DNA from 2 places in the Kitasatospora sp. NPDC090308 genome. Region 2 is predicted to be linked to the other one. Evidence: riboswitches for the same ligand, from Rfam matches in the RefSeq annotation. Region 2 holds a riboswitch; the other holds the start of a gene.
The links. Region 2 has a riboswitch for glycine ahead of gcvT (glycine cleavage system aminomethyltransferase GcvT). Riboswitches for the same ligand answer to the same signal wherever they lie in the genome.
Positions count from the first base shown of each region.

Region 1 (3,399 bases), on a different contig from region 2:
CGGACGGCTGCTGCTGCTGCTGCGACCGCGGTTGCGGCTGGGCCTGCTGGTGCCTGCCCGCGGCGTGGGCGGCCGGGGCCGCGGCGGCGGCGCCGGGGGCGGGCGCCGGGGTGGGGGAGGAGGCGACGGTGCCGAAGTCGCGGTCCGCGGCGGGCGCCGCGGGCTCCTCGCGCGGGTGCTCCTTCGCGGTCGCCGCCGCCCCGGCGGTCCCGGCCGCCGCTGCCGTCCCGGTCGCCGCTGCCGTGCCGTCCACCGCCGCCCGGCCCGAACCGGCGTCGCCGCCCGTGTCCAGCCCGTAGTAGCGGTACAGCTGCAGCTCCTGGGCCGGCGAGAGGTGCTGGCCCACGCCGAAGTCCGGCGACTCCTTGATCAGCGACTTGTCGTACGGGACGCGCAGCTCGTCGCCCGCGAACTCGCTGGTGGTCAGCGGGACGAAGGCGTCCCGGCCGAAGATCCCCGTGCGGACGGCCGCCCACTCCGGTTCGCCGGTGGCGTCGTCCAGGTACACCTCGTCGACCGTGCCGATCTTGTCACCGTTCCGGTCGACCGCCTTGTGTCCGATCAGGTCGCGCGGATCGATATCGGTCTGCACGCTGTCCTCCAGTCCTGCTGCTCCTGGGAAGATCCGTCCGGAGGCGGCCGGAGGAGCGTGCCGGGCCGCCACTTCACACCAAACGGCACGTCACGGACGGCGGCACCCCGGACACCGCCGTCCGGGGCAGATCACAGGGCCGCACCGGTGATACGGGAGGCCCGCGCTGGTAACCTCGGAGGCGACCGCCGAGCCCGCTCGGGAGAGTCCCGGAACCGCCCGAACGGCGGGGTGCGGGGCGCCGAAGGAGCAACCCCTCCCCGGAATCTCTCAGGCATCCGTACCGAACGGGCCAGGTCACTCTGGAAAGCAGGGCAGGACGGTCGGCACCGGAGCCGGCCGACCCGGCCCTCGCCGACGGTGCAAGCCGGGCGGGCCCGCGCGGTCCGGACGTGCGAAGCTCTCAGGTACCGATGACAGAGGGGGAGGCTGACGGGTTCGTACGCCCAGGCGCTCCCACGGCCGCCGACCGCGTGCGTACCACCGCCGGTCCGCGACCAGGAGGCCCGACCCCCATGAACGCCCAGCCGACGCTCAGCGACCTTGAGCAGGCCAGCCCCTTCGAGCACCGCCACATCGGCCCCGACAGCGACGCCCAGCAGAAGATGCTGGCCCAGGTCGGCTACGCCTCCCTGGACGAGCTGTCCGACGCCGCCGTCCCCGACGCCATCCGCAGCCTCACCGCGCTCGGCCTGCCCGCCGGCCGCAGCGAGGCCCAGGTGCTCGCCGAACTGCGCGAGCTGGCCGGCCGCAACCAGGTCCTCACCTCGATGATCGGCCTCGGCTACTACGGCACCTTCACCCCGCCGGTCATCCTGCGCAACGTGCTGGAGAACCCGGCCTGGTACACCGCCTACACCCCGTACCAGCCGGAGATCTCGCAGGGCCGCCTGGAGGCGCTGCTCAACTTCCAGACCGTGGTCGCCGACCTGACCGGCCTGGACACCTCCGGCTCCTCGCTGCTCGACGAGGGCACCGCCGCCGCCGAGGCGATGGCGCTGGCCCGGCGCGTCACCAAGAACAAGGCCGGCGTCTTCCTGGTCGACGCCGACACCCTGCCGCAGACCCTCGCCGTGATCGAGACCCGCGCCGAGCCGACCGGCGTCGAGGTCGTCACCGCGGACCTGTCCGACGGCATCCCCGCCGAGATCGCCGAGCGCGGCGTGTTCGGCGTGCTGCTCCAGTACCCCGGCGCGTCCGGCGCGGTCCGGGACCCGAAGGCCGTCATCGAGCAGGCGCACGGGCTCGGCGCGGTGGTCGCCGTCGCCGCCGACCTGCTCGCCCTCACCCTGCTGCGCTCGCCCGGCGAGCTCGGCGCCGACATCGCCTGCGGCACCTCGCAGCGCTTCGGCGTCCCGATGGGCTTCGGCGGCCCGCACGCCGGCTACCTGGCCGTGCGCGCCGAGTACGCCCGCAACCTGCCCGGCCGCCTGGTCGGCGTCTCCGTCGACGCCGACGGCAACCGCGCCTACCGGCTCGCCCTGCAGACCCGCGAGCAGCACATCCGCCGCGAGAAGGCCACCTCCAACATCTGCACCGCGCAGGTGCTGCTCGCCGTGATGGCCTCCATGTACGCCGTCTACCACGGCCCCGACGGCCTCGCCGACATCGCCCGCCGCACCCACCGCTACGCCGCCGCGCTCGCCGCCGGCCTGCGCGCGGGCGGCGTCGAGCTCGCCCACGACGCGTTCTTCGACACCGTCACCGCCGTGGTGCCCGGCCGGGCCGACCAGGTCGTCGCCGCGGCGCTGGCCGGCGGCGTCAACGTGCACCGGGTCGACGGCGACCGGGTGTCGGTGTCCTGCGACGAGACCACCACCCGCGCGCACCTGGCGGCCGTGTTCGCCGCGTTCGGGGTCGAGGGCGCCGAGATCGCCGAGGACGCCGACGCGCTGCCCGCCGGGCTGCTGCGCGAGGACGAGTACCTCACCCACCCGGTCTTCCACAGCCACCGCTCCGAGACCGCCATGCTGCGCTACCTGCGCCGGCTCTCCGACCGCGACTACGCGCTCGACCGCGGCATGATCCCGCTGGGCTCCTGCACCATGAAGCTCAACGCGACCACCGAGATGGAGCCGGTCACCTGGCCCGAGTTCGGGCAGCTGCACCCGTTCGCGCCGGTCGACCAGGCGGCCGGATACCTCACGCTGATCCGGGAGCTGGAGCAGCAGCTGGTGGAGGTGACGGGCTACGACGCCGTCTCGATCCAGCCCAACGCCGGTTCGCAGGGCGAGCTGGCCGGCCTGCTGGCCGTCCGGGCCTACCACCGGGCGAACGGCGACACCCAGCGCGACGTCTGCCTGATCCCGTCCTCCGCGCACGGCACCAACGCCGCCTCGGCGGCGATGGCCGGCATGCGGGTCGTGGTCGTCAAGACGCTGGCCGACGGCGACGTGGACGTCGAGGACCTGAAGGCGAAGATCGCCCAGCACGGCGAGCAGCTGGCCGTGCTGATGGTCACCTACCCGTCCACCCACGGCGTGTTCGAGACCGAGATCACCCGGATCTGCGAGCTCGTCCACGAGGCCGGCGGCCAGGTGTACGTCGACGGCGCCAACCTCAACGCGCTGGTCGGCCTGGCCAAGCCCGGCAAGTTCGGCGCGGACGTCTCGCACCTCAACCTGCACAAGACCTTCTGCATCCCGCACGGCGGCGGCGGCCCCGGCGTCGGCCCGGTCGCGGTGCGCGCGCACCTCGCGCCGTACCTGCCCAACCACCCGCTCCAGGCCGAGGCCGGCCCCGCGACCGGCGTCGGCCCGATCTCGGCCGCGCCCTGGGGCTCGGCGGCGATCCTGCCGATCTCCTGG
Region 1 is NZ_JBIVXY010000005.1:557,239-560,637, reverse strand. It holds gene ACIQVD_RS15770 (PRC and DUF2382 domain-containing protein) at 1-592, opposite strand, end outside; glycine riboswitch at 782-888, shown strand; gene gcvP (aminomethyl-transferring glycine dehydrogenase) at 1,108-3,399, shown strand, end outside.
Region 1: it holds a riboswitch for glycine, as region 2 does, so the genes downstream of both, gcvP (aminomethyl-transferring glycine dehydrogenase) here and gcvT (glycine cleavage system aminomethyltransferase GcvT) in region 2, are expected to answer to the same signal.

Region 2 (3,399 bases):
GGTGTCGCCCGGCTGGATCAGCGCGAACATCGCCGCGGCGTTCGCCTGCGCGCCGGAGTGCGGCTGCACGTTGGCGTGCTCGGCGCCGAACAGCTCCTTGATCCGGTCGATGGCGATCTGCTCGACCACGTCGACGTGCTCGCAGCCGCCGTAGTAGCGGCGGCCGGGGTAGCCCTCGGCGTACTTGTTGGTGAGCACCGAGCCCTGGGCCTCCATGACCGCCACCGGGGCGAAGTTCTCGGAGGCGATCATTTCCAGGGTGGTCTGCTGGCGGTGCAGCTCGGCGTCGACCGCGGCGGCGATCTCCGGGTCGAGCGCGTGCAGGGACTGGTTGAGAACCGTCATCAGGGGGGTCTCCCGGTCAGGCGCCGGTGAAGGCGGTGTAGCCGTCGGCGTCGAGCAGCTCGTCGGTCGCCTCGACCCGGACCTTGAACAGCCAACCGCCCTCGAAGGGCTCCGAGTTGACCAGGGCCGGCTCGTCGATGACGGCCTGGTTGACCTCGGTGACCTCGCCGGTGGCGGGGGAGTAGAGGTCGCTGACCGACTTGGTGGATTCGAGCTCGCCACAGGTCTCACCCGCGGTGACGGTGTCACCCACTGCGGGGAGCTGGACGTACACGATGTCGCCGAGGGCGTCGGCCGCGTGCGCGGTGATGCCGACCGTCGACACCCCGTCCACGGCGGCGGTCAGCCACTCGTGCTCCTTGGTGTACTGCAGGTGCGTGGGGTTGCTCATGGCGTCATTCTCCAGGATCGCGGGAGGGGCGGGCGCGGCCGTCCGCTGGGCGGACGAACCGGAAAAGGACTGGCTCGGGAGGGGAACGGGGAGAGGCCGGGGTCAGCGGGCGCGCTGGTAGAACGGCAGCGCGACCACCCGGACCGGCTCGGCCTTGCCGCGGACGTCCACCGCGACGGTGCCGCCCGGCTCGGCGTGCGCGGCGTCCACGTACGCGATGGCGATCGGCTTGCCCAGGGTCGGGGACGGCGCGCCGGAGGTGATCCGGCCGATCACGGCGCCCTCGGCGTCCACCACCGCGTACTCGGCGCGCGGGACGCGCCGGCCCTCGGAGACCAGGCCGACCAGCTTGCGCGGCGGGTTGGACCCGGCCGCGGCGGCGGCCTCCTCCAGCGCCTTGCGGCCGACGAACTGCCCGTCGTTGGTGGTCTTGTCGAAGCGCACCACCCGGCCCAGGCCGGCGTCGAACGGGGTCAGCCCGGTGGACAGCTCGTGCCCGTACAGCGGCATGCCGGCCTCCAGGCGCAGCGTGTCGCGGCAGGACAGGCCGCACGGGACCAGGCCCTCGGCGGTGCCCGCCTCGGTCAGCGCGGTCCACAGGTGCGCGGCGTCGGCCGGGGCGCAGAACACCTCGAAGCCGTCCTCGCCGGTGTAGCCGGTGCGGGCCAGCCAGACCTGGCGGCCGGCCACGGTGGCGGGCAGCAGGGCGTAGTACTTCAGGCCGGGCAGGTCGGCTTCGGTCAGCTTGGCCAGGATGCCGTTCGCCTCCGGACCCTGGACGGCGAGCAGCGCGTAGGCGTCCCGGTCGTCGCGGACGACGGCGTCGAAGCCGGCCGCGCGCTCGGTCAGCGCGTCCAGCACCACCTGGGCGTTGGAGGCGTTGGCCACCACCAGGTACTCGTGCTCGGCGGTGCGGTAGACGATCAGGTCGTCCAGGATGCCGCCGTCCTCGCGGCAGATCATGGTGTAGCGGGCGCGCAGCACGCCGAGCGCGGAGATGAAGCCGACCAGGGCGTGGTCGAGCAGCTCGCCGGCCTGCGGGCCGGAGACGGTGATCTCGCCCATGTGCGAGAGGTCGAACAGGCCCGCCTTCGTGCGGACCGCGAGGTGCTCCTCGCGCTCGCTGCCGTAGCGCAGCGGCATGTCCCAGCCCGCGAAGTCGGTCATGGTGGCGCCGAGCGAGCGGTGCAGCGCGTCGAGCGCGGTCAGGCGGAGGGACACGACAGGACTCCCGGGATCTGGAAACGGGCAGGCTGGGGCGAATCTCCCCCATCTGTCGTCGAACCTGAGAGCTTCGCCGCCTCCTGAACAGGATGGCGGCTTGCACCGTGGGTGGGCGCACGGCGCGGCCGTGTCCACTTTCCAGATCTGCCTCGCCCGGGCGGTAGGGGGGCCTGAGAGATTCCGGGGAGGACTTGCTCCTTCGGCGCCGGTCGCGGCCTGTTGCCAGGCCGTTCCGGCTCTCCCGCGCGGGTTCGAGCGGCCGGTGTGAAGTTGTGGGCGGGCCCATCATGGCATGCCGGGGGCGGGTCGCGGGAGAGGGGGCCGCACCGGGCCGGAGCGGGCCGCGGCGGACGGGGCCGCACCGGGCCGCGGCGGACGGGGCCGCACCGGGCCGCGGCGGACGGGGCCGCACCGGGCCGCCGCACCGGGGCCGCGCGCCGCTAACCTGATCGCAACCGCGGATGTGGAGGGCGAGATGGGGTTCCCGCTGGACGGGGTGCTGGAGGGCGGGCCCTGGCCGGCCAACGAGCTGGAGCAGGTGCTGACGGCCGCGCTCGGCGACCCCGGGGCGACGCCCCGGGTGATCGAGGTGCTGGCCCGCAGCCAGGTGTGGATCCCGCTGCCGTCCGGCACCTCCCCGGACGCCGAGGCGCTGGACCTGCCGACGCTGGAGCTGGCCGGGGCGCCGTACGTCCCGGTGTACTCCTCGCAGGAGCAGTACCTCCAGCACTGCCCGGGCATCCCGTTCGCGATCGCCCCGATGTGGGAGTTCGCCCGCGGGCTGCCGCTGGGCATCGGCGTCGCGGTCAACCCGGAGGCGCCGGTGGGCATCCCGGTGCCGCCGGAGGGCGTCGGCGAGCTGCGGCGCGGGCCGCGCGGCGAGCAGTGGGAGGCGCAGGGGGTGACCGAGGGTGCCCGGGTGGCCCTCAAGGAGCCCGAGCCGCACCAGGAGCCGTTCGCCTTCCTGGCCGCCGCGACCGGCGAACTCGTCGCGCTGCCCGGCGTCCTGACGGCGCGTCGGGCGCTGGCCCGGGTGGAGGGCGAGCCGACCCTGCTGTACGTCGGCGTGCAGCTGGACCCGGCGGCCCCCGCCGACCCGGCCGAGGTGAACACCGCGCTGGGCCGGGCGCTCGGAACCGCCCCGCCCGGCTGGGGCGTCCACCTGGTGCTGCTCGACCTGGTCGCCGATCCGGTGGTGGACTGGATGCTGGGGCGGGTACAGCCCTTCTACGTGCGGCCGTGACGGCGGCCCCGGTCCGCCGCGCGGGGCACGGCGGCATGACGGCTGTCGGGTGCGCCCCATAGGGTTGCCCGGAACACCGGAGCACGGCGGAACGGACGAAGAGAGTAGGCGGCGACGTGACGGGAGCAGCCGGCGACCCGGGGGCGGTCGAACGCGCCCTCGCAGCAGTCGCGCCGGAGCGCTGGGAGGCGTACGA
Region 2 is NZ_JBIVXY010000002.1:782,978-786,376, forward strand. It holds gene glyA (serine hydroxymethyltransferase) at 1-345, opposite strand, end outside; gene gcvH (glycine cleavage system protein GcvH) at 362-736, opposite strand; gene gcvT (glycine cleavage system aminomethyltransferase GcvT) at 839-1,957, opposite strand; glycine riboswitch at 2,109-2,214, opposite strand; gene ACIQVD_RS07460 (enhanced serine sensitivity protein SseB) at 2,436-3,203, shown strand; gene ACIQVD_RS07465 (enhanced serine sensitivity protein SseB C-terminal domain-containing protein) at 3,320-3,399, shown strand, end outside.